Regions from separate parts of the Chitinophaga sp. 01L420 genome, predicted to be linked through region 4. Evidence: riboswitches for the same ligand, from Rfam matches in the RefSeq annotation. Region 4 holds a riboswitch; each other region holds the start of a gene.
The links. Region 4 has a riboswitch for cobalamin ahead of AC1DP6_RS16510 (DUF5074 domain-containing protein). Riboswitches for the same ligand answer to the same signal wherever they lie in the genome.
Positions count from the first base shown of each region.

Region 1: another riboswitch for cobalamin. It lies ahead of metE (5-methyltetrahydropteroyltriglutamate--homocysteine S-methyltransferase); the one in region 4 lies ahead of AC1DP6_RS16510 (DUF5074 domain-containing protein).
Region 2: another riboswitch for cobalamin. It lies ahead of AC1DP6_RS24595 (TonB-dependent receptor); the one in region 4 lies ahead of AC1DP6_RS16510 (DUF5074 domain-containing protein).
Region 3: another riboswitch for cobalamin. It lies ahead of AC1DP6_RS12970 (DUF6580 family putative transport protein); the one in region 4 lies ahead of AC1DP6_RS16510 (DUF5074 domain-containing protein).

Region 1 covers NZ_JBFTSK010000030.1:112,209-115,442, reverse strand. The annotation lists gene AC1DP6_RS24635 (RNA polymerase sigma factor) at 1-640, opposite strand, end outside; gene AC1DP6_RS24630 (SDR family oxidoreductase) at 738-1,610, opposite strand; cobalamin riboswitch at 1,755-1,958, shown strand; gene metE (5-methyltetrahydropteroyltriglutamate--homocysteine S-methyltransferase) at 2,056-3,234, shown strand, end outside.
Region 2 covers NZ_JBFTSK010000030.1:103,688-106,921, reverse strand. The annotation lists gene AC1DP6_RS24595 (TonB-dependent receptor) at 1-1,913, opposite strand, end outside; cobalamin riboswitch at 2,037-2,244, opposite strand; gene AC1DP6_RS24590 (arabinose isomerase) at 2,299-3,234, opposite strand, start outside.
Region 3 covers NZ_JBFTSK010000011.1:16,157-19,390, reverse strand. The annotation lists gene AC1DP6_RS12975 (DUF5074 domain-containing protein) at 1-390, opposite strand, end outside; gene AC1DP6_RS12970 (DUF6580 family putative transport protein) at 432-1,025, opposite strand; cobalamin riboswitch at 1,222-1,449, opposite strand; gene AC1DP6_RS12965 (TonB-dependent receptor) at 1,635-3,234, opposite strand, start outside.
Region 4 covers NZ_JBFTSK010000015.1:112,623-115,856, forward strand. The annotation lists gene AC1DP6_RS16505 (hypothetical protein) at 1-194, opposite strand, end outside; gene AC1DP6_RS16510 (DUF5074 domain-containing protein) at 339-1,469, opposite strand; cobalamin riboswitch at 1,650-1,859, opposite strand; gene AC1DP6_RS16515 (aldehyde dehydrogenase family protein) at 2,094-3,234, opposite strand, start outside.

The sequences.
Region 1 (3,234 bases), on a different contig from region 4:
CGGAAACGACAGGTAGGGTGGGTGGAGGTGAAAATTTTTTTTCAGCGGGGCTGGGGTCCAGCATCATACTGGATAAAAAGAAGACCGGGAGCAGGCCGTCACTATTGGTATAGAAGAAAAACCGGATGCTTTTCATGGCGAGGACCATATGTTCTTTGACGGTATTCCGGGAAATGCCTAATTCCTGCGCTACCTCTTCATAGCTTTTGCTTTCTTCGCGACATAGCCTGAACACTTTTTGCCGTTGAGGAGGGAGTTGACGGATTGCCTGGTGCAATAACGCTTCATATTCCTTCCATATCAGTTTGGTATCTGCATCTTCTGTTTGCCGTTGTAATTCCTGCATGACCTGCAGGCGGAGTGCTTCGTCGGCGGTTATTTTCTTTAATGATTTAAAGACATGATTACGGGTAATACGGTATAAGTAGCCGCTAAAGGACAGTTCAGGATTGATCCGCTCCCTTATCTCCCAAATCTTTATGAATACTTCCTGTAGTGCGTCTTCCGCAAATTCCGGAACATTGATAAAGTGGAGTATGTAGGTATAAAGTGAGGGGTAGTATTGGTTGTATAATGTTATGTAAGCTTCTGCATCCCCTTGCTGCAGTTTCTTCAACAGAACAGCTTCTTCATTGCCCACTGGATTCGTTATTTAATGCTAAAATAAGAATTTGGCAATAAAATGCCATCGTTTTTTTCTTATGTCAGTAAAAGAAGAAAACGATGGCATGTTGCGGCTAGGCAAACAGTGCTGCATATTCCTGTATAAAGTGGTCAAAATTGCGGGGCGCATGACCTGTCACCTGCTGCACTGCCGGTGAGATGGCGGCTGCTTCTCCGCGGGCATAGTGGGCATAATCTTCGATCAGGCCTTCTGCCTGCCACAAGGGGAATCCTACCTGTAACAAGGCCTGGAGTAACTGATCCGATGAAACATTGACATAGCTGATGGTACGTCCCAGGGCGATAGACAGTTTGGTTGCCAATTCCTGGTGTGTGAGGGATTCGGGCCCGGTAATATCATATATTTTGCCTGCATGGCCGGGAGTGGAGAGTGCGAAGGCTGCTATTTCGGCAATATCCCGGATGTCTACCAGGCTAATCGGCGCCTCTCCGGCGGTGGCGAAAAACTTCCCCTGTTGTATGATGGGATCCCGGAAGCCCAGCAGTCCCTGCATAAATAAATTAGGTCGCAGGAAAGTGTAGTCAATACCGGATTCGCGGATCTTTTGTTCCACGGCAGCATGATACCGGAGAAAACGTACCGGCGATTGCGGTGCGGCATGCAACTGGGAGAGTTTTACAATATGTTGTACTCCGGCATGGCTTGCAACGTCTACGAAATCACTTTGTAACTTTTCGGCTTGCTCAGAAGAGTTCGTGAGGAGGAAAGCTTTTTCTATTCCCTGTAAAGCCCTGGCTACGCTGTCGGGATTATTAAAATCTCCGATCACGGCTTCTGCTCCCGGTAACGCGTGGAGTGCGCGGGCCTGATCGTCTGTAGTTCTTACCATGGCACGAAAAGGAATTCCTTGTGCGGATAACTGTTTGGCCAGTGTTGTACCAATGTTGCCGGTGGCGCCTGTAATCAGGATGTTAGCTTGTTTCATTTTTTGTTCGTTTTATGATGTAAAACTCACTTTTTGTTATTGCGCCACATTGTAAGAAAACGAAATCCCGCTGTAAAACGGCCGGGAACTTAAATTTGATAGTTGCCGGGATTTATTATCTTCGCCCCCGGTTCTTTACGTATTACAATCGAAGCAAGTAATGGTTCCCGCTGAAAAGCGGGATTAAAAGGGAACTGTGTGTAAATCACAGGCTGTCCCGCAACTGTAAGTTTTGCGCAGATAATTTATCTGCAACTGGTAAACAATATACCACTGTTCCGTTGGAGGAATGGGAAGGTGTTTAACAGTGAAACGAGCCAGGAGACCTGCCTTTATTTCACTTTGACACTGCTTTCGGGGATTGAAGCAGGTCAGGTTTTGGTATGTAGTAATTTTTCAAGAACAGGTATGACAGATGGACGCTTTTTAAAAGGTCCGTCTACCAATGCTGTATTGCATCCGGGATCATGCCTGTCAGCAACAATTACGTACTATCTTCTCCTCTCTTACACTTTCTCCTGTTAAAGCATTGCTATGGTATGTACAAGAGCGTGAACATCATGTATCACCTTTTAAACAATCAGCAATGATTATCCACAACTTAGGCTATCCGAGGATAGGTAGCCAGCGTGAATTGAAGAAGGCCTGCGAAAGCTACTGGACAGGCAGCATTACTATTTCTGCTCTACAGGAAGTTGCCGCCGGCATCCGGTTGCAAAACTGGGAACTGCAAAAGCAGGCGGGGATCGACTGGATTCCCTGTAACGATTTTTCCTATTATGACCAGGTACTGGATACCTCGCTGATGATGGGCGCTATACCAGCCAGATACCAGACCCTCACTGCAAAACAGTTATCTGAAACAGACCTGTTGTTTGCGATGGCCAGAGGTTATCAGCGGGATGGAGATGATATCACCGCCATGGAAATGACGAAATGGTTTGATACCAACTACCACTATATTGTTCCTGAATTTACCGCCAGCCAGGACTTCCACCTGTTTTCCCGCAAAGTGGTGGACCAGTTCCTGGAAGCAAAGAATGCAGGCTATGCTGCCAAGCCGGTATTACTGGGCCCCGTTTCCTTCCTGTTACTGGGTAAAGAAAAAGAAGCAGGATTTAACCGGTTATCATTGATAGATAAATTGCTGCCGGTGTACCTGGAAATATTTGACCTTTTAACTAAGGCAGGAGCCACCGTGGTACAACTGGATGAGCCCTGCTTATCACTCAATCTTTCTGCGGAAGCATTGCAGGTACTTACCGATTCATATGCGCAAATACATGCTGCCTTCCCGCAGTTGCATATTGTGCTGGCTTCCTACTTTGAATGTTATGGCCAGCACCTGCCGGCAATACTGGCATTGCCGGTGCAGACGCTGCACCTGGACCTGGTACGTTGTCCATCGCAACTGGAAGATGTATTGCAGACAAGGATCGCCAACAGCAAATTGCAACTCTCTCTGGGGGTAGTTGATGGCAGAAATATCTGGAAGAATGACTACACAAAATCATTAGCATTTATACATAGGGCTATTAAAGTTTTAGGGGAAGACAGCATCGCCATTGCACCTTCCTGCTCGCTCTTACATGTTCCTTGTGATCTGGATTACGAAACAGCGATA
Region 2 (3,234 bases), on a different contig from region 4:
CGTTTATAGTTGAATTGTTTGCCAAGGGATAAGTCGCTGGTATACCATGGTTGTACATAGTTTTCCGGTATATTATCCTTGCCGTTATATCTTTCTCCTGTATAAATAAAGCTGTAGTTGGCTTCCCAGTTTTTAAAATCGGCGCCCAGTATGAGTGAGCCGCTATGACGGGGAATGTAGGCAATCTGCTGACGATAGAACGTCTTTGTTGGATTGGTATAATCCAATGCCTGTTGGAAAGTATAGGTGGCTCTTAACAGCATATTCAGTTGCTGTTTGATGCGCCAGCCTGCATTTGCTTTTACATCGAGGCCATTAATTTTTACTTTGCCCAGGTTCATCATGGTCCATGCAAATTGATTTTGTCCGGGTATGGCTACAATCTTGTCGGTTATCTCGTTATAGTATCCATCCACTTCTACGCCGGCTTGTGTAAACCATTTACCAATGAACGATTTATTCCAGGTGACGCCTGCATCATATTGTGTGGCGAACTCTGGTTGCAGAAAGCGGTTACCGATTTCGGTATAATAGAGATCGTTGAACGTAGGCATGCGGAAGATGCGTTTATAAAAGGCACGCAGGCGTATATCGGGTGTTGGTAATGGTTGCCAGGAAACAAATACAGCAGGGGTAAATTTCTGCTGATAAGGTGCCGCGGCGTTTAGTTTTACAGTTTCACTCACAAAAGTTCCCAACAGGCTGGCCTGCGCACTGAATCGCTTAAAGTTGACAGCAGAAGCACCTGCTACGAGGGTGGTGTACCTGGTAGGATAGCTGAATTCTCTCAGGTCGGCATCCAGTTTATTCCATTGAAAATCGCTGGAAAGAGAGACGGTCCACCAGCTAGTCAGTGCATACTGCTGCGCCATAGAAAAATACATTTCGTATTGGCGGTAATGATTGTTTGCCCGAAACTGTGCGGTATCGAGGGCCAGATAATGCGTATAGTCATATGCATATTTGGCATTGAGCAGGATGCTGTAACGTTTGGTAATTTCTTTACGGAAAGAAGATTGGATGAACAGGTTGCGATCCCAAAGGCGGTCAATATGCCCGAATACATTGTTGACAATAAAGCCGGGTAATCCTCTTTCAGCATTATAATAATATATTTTGGTACTCCATTCGCCGCCTTTCATAACGCCATTGAGCCCGCCTTCTATCCGTACAGCGTTGACATCGCCGTTTTTGCGATAGGCGCTGGTGTCGTAAGCCAGATTTTTGAGTGAGTCGAATTTGGCATAACTGTATTTATAACGGCCGGTAGCGCTGGTCCACTCGCTGCTGAAGGAGGCGGATATTTTGTCGTTGATTTTTTGTTGCCAGAGCAGGGAAGGGTTGAACAGGCCAAAGGAGCCTGTTTTAACAGTCGCTCTCACATGTGTTTTTTCACCTGGAGCGAATTTAGGTTTGAGAGAAGTCAGATAAATGGAGCCGGCAGATCCGAAGTCTTTGGCCGGTTGAAAGATGTTACTTTTTTGTCCGTTATACAGGGCGATTTCTTCCATGTTGTCCAGGGAAAATTTACCCAGATCTACCTGTCCGTTTTGGGCGTTGCCGAGTTCAATGCCATCATAGAATACACCGGTATGGTTGGATCCCATACTGCGGATATCCACTGTTTGCAGGCCTCCTATGCCACCGTAATCTTTGATCTGCACGCCGGAGAAGAAGCGGAGCGCATCTGCCACAGAATGGCTGCCCAGTCTGTTGAGTTCTTTTGCCTGCAATTTTTGCCCGGGGCTTATTTCTTTGCCTGTCCGCGAAGCGGTGACGGACACCTCCCGGAGATCTTTGGTGGTAATCGTATCTGCCTGCTGTGCTTTAATGGTTGTTGCCGGCCAGATGATGAAGATCATCACATACAAGCATACCTTAGTCAGTGAACAGGCTTGTTCAGTGAAACGCATAATTTTAAACCTGTTAATATTCCATCAACAGCCTTCGACAGGAGAAAAAATAATTAGGAAAGCGCACGTGTACAGGAACATCCTATAGCTTGCATTTATCCCTAAGCTTCATTCCACGAAAGCTCAAAAATCAGTTGTATGGCAGGTATTCTGACTTATCTCTGCTTTCGGCGACCTTCCCATTGAATGATCAACAGTGGCCTTGAGTGGTGTTGCCTTAGCATTGTATGAGACTTACAGCAGRGGGACTGTCCGGGATTTTCACCCATGTTCCCTTTTAATTATTCATGTCCGGAGTGGACATGGATAAACCATAACGGAGCAAAAGTAGGCTATTATTCTGTTGATTCAAAACGAAAGGGGGCGAGGGGTGGTATCTGCTTCGTTAGCATACCTTTACGGTAGCAATGTCCAGTATATTTCCCAGCTTTTCAATCTTACCGGCTATATGCCCGATGCCAATGGCGCAGTGATGCGCGGGGCCTTCTTTACTCCAGTTGTTGACAAATGTTTTTACATCCAGTGAAAACCGGTACCGGCTATTGGTATTACCGATCTTCAAAATAGGGCCCGGTACCGAATCGCCTTGTGCCACCAGCAATTTTAATTTGCCGTCGTGGGTTTCTACTACAGATAGTAAAGTGACCGGGCCATGTTTTACTTTCATCTCAATAGACAAGCCCTTACCGGGTTTGCCATGGTATACGCCTAATGGTTTCAGCAGGGGGCGGCCTTCGGCAATTGCCAGGTGACCGGGACCATCATGTCCCATGAGGATAATGCCGGCATTAAAATCCAGACCGTAGAATTCTGTGAAGGAGCCACCCGCCTGGAAAAGGTCGAGGATCTTCATGGCCTGTGCATTCTTCACTTCATATTCACCCGCTACCGGTACCTGGTGAGCGGTGAGTAAGGAGTTGCCGGTGATAACGGAAGCAATGAGATCTTCATATTCACCATCGGGAGTGCCTTCGTAGTAGTAGCAGAGGGAGCCGAGCTGATGATGTGCTACCATCTTATCCAGGGCTACCGCAGTATGAGCGGCGCGTACAATCTCCTGCGGCGGACATTCCTCCAGTACTTCCATTTCCTGGTGGATCTGTTGTATTTTATGTTCTATTTCGGTGGGTGTTACCTGTTGGTGAAAGGCGGCGAGGTCGCACATTTCAAGATGTTGGATATGTCCGCCAAAGGTGGTTGCCTGCAGGGTAAGGTCGGAATAGATGTCCAGCATACCGTTATAGTAGTGGCCTAACACACCCAGACGGTTGTTCCGCATGCCGGCGGCTACTGCAGCAGCTTCTTTCCAGTCGGCTATTTC
Region 3 (3,234 bases), on a different contig from region 4:
TAAGTCGCCGGAAGTAGTTCCATACTGTCCTTCCTGTACTACCAAAAAGCCGTTTTCATACTTACCCCACACCTTTACCTGGTAGATCGCGGAGTCTGAAGCACCGGCATTGCTGGCTGTAAATACGATATGGTAATCCCCCCGGGCACTTGCCGTGAAAGTATATACCGAATCATTTCCGACTGCATTTCCATTTATTTTCCAACTGAAGGTCGCGCCAACGGGATTGTTTATCCTGGGATGATAAGAAAGCGTAGCGCCAATATGTATAGAATCTGCACCTCCGGTTTTGTCCACACCGGGACCGGGAATGGTGTCGTCATTTTTTTTACATGACATTGCCAGTGCTAAAATAGAAACTACAAAGAAAGTACTTCCCGAAAATCGCATGTTTATATATTTGATTGATGATTAAGCTACAGTTGTTTCAATTATGCATGTAATGCTTTGGGGTAGCGGTATTTCAGCATTTCAAAAGAACCAAAGAATACCGTTGAATAAAAAAGATTTGCCACGAGCATATTCTTTAAAAATGGTAAAGCGAGGTAATAACATTGCAACAAACCTGCAAGGTTGTACGTATAGGGTTTACCGGTAGTAATATTAATACCATGATTAATCCATACCCCGAAATCAGAAACGATCCAATGTATCAATCCGGCAGACAAAGCGGAAAGAAGTATGCGGAGAGGCGTTACTTTTTTGATGATCATTCTGCCTGCTGTTACCATGAGTGCAAAGGCGGCATAGTTCCATGCCCAGCCACTATAAAGCAATCCTGTAGCATATTCCGGATATATCACGTGAGATATGATGATATCGCTGATGAATAATGTTAGAATAGGAAAGGCATACGACTTGAAAAGATTACTGAAATAGGCGCCTGCAAAAAGGGCCATAGCGCCAATCGGTGTAAAGTTTGGATAGGGCATCAGATTACCCGCACCTAATACACGTATGAGGCCAGCACCTAAAATAAAAACAAGTAAAACAAGAAAACGTGGGTCAATTTTTTTATCAGTCATTGTTAATCGTTATTATAAAGGGAATAGGGATGCTGCATGAAGAAATCAAATGATCTCTCACGAAAGAAAACATACATGCTATAAGTGATGACATGCGCTATCAGGCACAGTCAATCAGATACAAAAATTCTTTTTTACCAAAATAAAAAACCGGAACACCGGGAAAAATACATCCATGTTCTTCACCCGAAAACATGATATATAGTTGCAAAGGGCAGGTCTTCTGGCTTTCCTGCTTTTTCGGTCGCCTTCCCGTTCCAGATAAGCGGAACAGTGGCAAGGAGGAATTAACTCCGAAAAAACGATACCTGTGGTCACACAGGCAGCAGGATTTACAGCTACGGGGATAGCTCCGGTTTTACACCGGATTCCCTTTTAATATTCTTGCATACATGCTAGAATAACCAGTTGCAGGCGCAAATTAATGAAAGCAGATGGTTTCTCCAAATTACGAATTACGAATTACGAATTACGAATTACGAATTACGAATTACGAATTACGAATTACGAATTACGAATTACGAATTGGTGAGTAGATAGTAAACGCGAAGATCAACATCGCTTATATCTACTCACCAATTCGTAATTCGTAATTCGTAATTCGTAATTCTACAAACTATATCGCAACCCTAACTGCATTTGCCAGCGCGAGGTCAACGGATCGATGGAGTAAGGCTTACCCGGATCCTTGAACTGGTAAAGCGGATACCCCTGCGAACTACGTGCAGGAATATACGGTTGCAAGCCGATACTGGCGGTCGAGTTATAGGTGTTGGGCGAAAAATAACTCCATCCCCATTCCTTGTTGAGCAGATTGGTGAAGTTCATGATGTCTACAGAAAACATAATAGTATGGCGGTCTTTCAATGGTTTCTCTTTAAAAAGCGTAAGTTCCTGTGAAAGGTGCAGATCAGCATTTACATTCCAGGGAGTTCTTCCGGTATTACGTTCTGTAAAATCGCCTCTGCGTGAACTTAAATATTTGTTGTTGTCAATGAAATGATCGAAAGCGGCTGCCTGCACCTGCGCAGTACTGATAATTGTATTTCCATCTGCCGCATATTGCGTAGCAAAGAAATTGATCGTTTCACCTTTTGCCGGTATATATGCCAGCGCGATCTGCTGCGGTGTATTTTGCGGCGTATAGTTAACGAATCCATAGGTAAACGGACTGCCTGATTGCGCCGAAAAGAAAATCGAAATCACACTGCGCCACCTGTCGGACCAGCGACGGTCGTATCCTGTCATAGCAATGATCCGATGCCTGATATCGAAGTTGGATAAAGACAGCGCAGGATCATTAGGATTCAGCGCCTGGTTCAGTTGCCAGTTCGATTCCATAGAATTCCGGATACCGTTGGAGATATCTTTCGATTTTCCATAGGTATAAGCAGCGGTGAAATGAAAGCCATTAGTAAATCTGCGACTTATTTTGGCCGTAAGACTGTATCTGAAACCTTTGTCAGTATTAGTAAGCAGGTATCCATTTGCCAACCGCGGATCAACGCTGCCTCCATATATCGGCTGCTTTCTCAAATGCTGTGCGGTGTCATATGCATAGTAGGAAGGATTATCTTTCAGATTGATTTGTATAAACCTTACATCTTTGATCGTTTTGGTATAGATACCCTCCAACGAATAATTGAATCCATGCTGATCGGTATAGTCCACTGCAAGACTGCTTCTCATGACAGCAGGCATCACGAAATTGTTGTCTATTACATCGATCTGTGTTTGTCCGGCATTGGGATCATTCACTACCCGGCCTTGCTGATGAGCAAAGGCGGCAATTCCATCATACGGACTGCTTTCCGGCCGCAGTAAAGGATCGGTGCCCGGTTGGAAAGGATTAGGCGGAACACCATTTGTTCGCAGATCGATGGACCCAAAGGAATTGCCGGTATTATAATAGGCGTATCCCAGCCATGCCAAAGGAATACGGCCCGTGAAAACACCTACTCCTCCCCTCAGTATCAGCGTGCGGCTTTCATTCAGGTCGGCCCTGAAACCAATCCGCGGCGATATCTGCGGTTGTGATAAATATTTCTGATTGATGTCACTCATAGGCGTGTAGGTATACGTGGTTCCGAAATACGGATCACGAAAAGCCTCCTTGGTACGGTTACTCAACGGCGCTTTACCCGGAATATTCGCCCAATCTATTCTAACACCCGGCATCACTTTAAATCGCGGCGAAACCCTGATTTCA
Region 4 (3,234 bases):
ACGTTCCAGGCTACGTACGTGCTGCCGCTAACAGTGGGTACCAGTGAATAGATGCCAACGCTGCCGGGAGTCACAGTAGTGGGTCCAGAAATACTAACGGGTCCTACCTGGGCAACAACTTTGCTACCGCCTAAACATAATAGCAATAGCAGGGCACAAAAAAACGTGGATACCTGAGTGAGTTTAACGCTCATTTAACAATGGTTTAAGAGTGAAATACGTGGAAAAAATATCGTATTAAAGTAACCAGAAAATCTTGAATATCCTAGTGAAGTATCGGGATAAAAAATACCCCGCCTGCCATTGGCAAACGGGGTATCTTTTTATTTTAGGGCTCTTTATTCGTGAAACACTGGCATAGCCGGGAAATACCATCCGTTGTAGGTCAGCGTTTTTTTCAGGGTAGTAGTGGTGGCATCATAAATCAGCACCCGGTTGATACTACCGGTGAATGATCCGTTCAGCGTAGTCACTACCAGTTCATTCTTTTCCTTATTATATGCTGCTCCTGCACCATAGAAATACTGACCCGTTGGCAGCGTGATAAATGGCGTAGTTAATGAAGCGGCGTTGCCAATTACGTAACGGTATAATTGTGTACCACCGGCAAAACCGTTGTTGCGCACAATGAAAATAGCACTGTCCTGTGTAGAGGCAGTAATACCCGCATGGCGCCATGCTCCCCACGGAGAAGGCACGGTAAACGGCAGTTTGATCGCAGTACGCGCCAGGGTAGACGGAACAATGCGAATCAGTGAATCTGAATTGGTCGCATATACCGCTCCATCTTTACCTGCGGCAAAAGCAAGGTTAGCAGCGCCGAACTTTTTCACTACAGCATAAGTGCTGCTATTCAGGGCTACGATACCATCTGTTTGAGATAATACAAAAACATAACTGCCAATTTTAAGCATGTCACCGGTATAACCAGCAACCCCACTGATTTTAGTGCCTACTGCCAGAGATGGCAGTGTAATAGGGTATACACCATCGCTGGCACTCAGCAATCCGTGTGTGGCATCAACACCCAGGAAGGCATGCCCATCGTTACCCGGCAAGGTAGTGATACGACCGGTTTCTACCATGCTGCCACCATCTGTTACCACCAGCGGTCCACCGGCTTTTACTACGATGTACAGCTTATTGTTGAAGAAGGTAGCAAACTGCAATGTGTTGGAAGGTCCACCTAATGCACCGGTTGGGTTTTCCAGGTGATATACGTCCTGCACCAAACTGTCACCACTATACGAATAGAAGTGCAGGTCGCCGGTGCCATGACCGAACCATCCTTCATTGGCAATAAAGAAACCATTTGCATATTTACCGGTAATCAATGATGTTGTAACGCCGGTTTTGTTATTGGCGTCCAACTTTTGTAACTGTGATGACTGCAGTGCATCTTCTTTTTTACAGGAAGCCACCAACAAGGCAAACGCTACCAACAAGGAGGATAATAACTGTTTTTTCATATAATAGATATTTGGAATGATGACATACTTTTCCCTGTCCGGATATTGGATCCGGAAAAAAACAAAACTCAAAAGCCGGTGATATCACACCTGCATAATGCGCCCAGGGGTAAATAATATTTACACAATAGAATATATGCCGTTAGGCTTACATTCCTGGCCTTTCACCCGAAAGCGCTGAATGATTGATGACATCTGGCAGGTCTTCTGGCTCTCCTGCTTTTCCGGGAACCTTCCCATCTGCGGACATGCAGACAGTGGTATGGAGTATCCGGAAAATCAATTCATTCAAAAATGAATGCAGGATCACAGCTACGGGGATAGCTCCGGTATTGCACCGGATTCCCTTTTAATCCGCCCGCAGGCGGAACCAATTGTGGATGCAAACGTACGTGAAGTATTAGTAAAATCCAAAATGAAAGAAGGAGGTAGTGCGTAGCATCACTATCGAAAAATATCAAGGCATCTTTTCCAGTGTTGTCGCCGACAACATTTTATTAATCTTTTAAGCACTACTTAATTTTTTCTACCACCCAGCAACTACCTTTCCAGCTGCTGACAGTCGGATTCGATACCTCCGACAAACATGCGCTGGATGGTTGTTACGTGGTGGTGAAAAAATAATCAGCCCTTCATCTGCCACGATTTTGTTTTTGTAAAAGCACGTAAGCCCTGATGTGATAGGGTAGCGCCGATGCCGGAATGTTTTCTGCCGGCCCAGGGTAATCCTGCTGTAACCCTGTCGCAACAGTTCCAGTAGCCGGTGCCACTGTTTACCTGCGAGAGAATGGTTTCGGCTCTCTCCTGGCTGCTGGAATATACGGAAGCGGTGAGTCCGTAGTCCGTATCATTCATGAATTGTATGGCTTCTTTGTCGGTCTTTACTTTCATGATGCCGATGATTGGGCCAAAGCTTTCTTCCTGCATCACCTTCATCTTGTTATTGACATCTACGATAATGGTGGGTTCAAAGAAATTCCCATCATGCACAATACGTTTGCCACCAAGTAATACCGTAGCGCCGTTTGCTTTGGCATCTTTCACTTGTTCTTCCAGTACTTCCAGTTGTTCATACCTTGTTAAGGCGCCGAAGTATACACCATCGTCTGTAGGTAAACCCAGCTTCCAGGAGCGCACTGCTTTTACAAAGGCCGCCACGTATTCATCGTATACATTTTCGTGTACGTATATACGTTCTACTGCACAACAGCTTTGTCCGTTGTTATAAAAGGCACCATCAGCGGTGGCTTCAGCTACCGCGGCAATGTCGGTGATGTCGTCTGCCACGTAGAGTGGATCTTTGCCGCCCAGTTCCAGCTGGCAAGGCACCATTTTCTTCGCTACTTTTTCATAGATGTATTTGCCGGTTTTATAGGAGCCGGTAAAAAAGAAGCCATCAAATCTTAAACCCAACAGATGTTCACCTGCATATTTGCCGCCGATACCAACTTTGAAGGCATTTTCCTCCACGCCCGCTTTCTTCAGTAAGTTATCTATTTCAATGGCTGTCAGCGTGGCGTATTCAGAAGGTTTGTATAATACGGCATTGCCGGCTAACAACGCGGGGATAAACACATTTACGCCTACGAGATAAGGATAATTCCAGGCAGAAATATTACAGATAACGCCCAGTGGCTCGTAGGATATTTTTTCCTTGAGTGTATCGGTATTGGTGACCCATTCATCTGCCAGGTATTTTTCTGCATTCTCCAGCATCCATTGTATGCGTGTTCTGGCGCCATTAATTTCATTGCGGGCCTGTTGC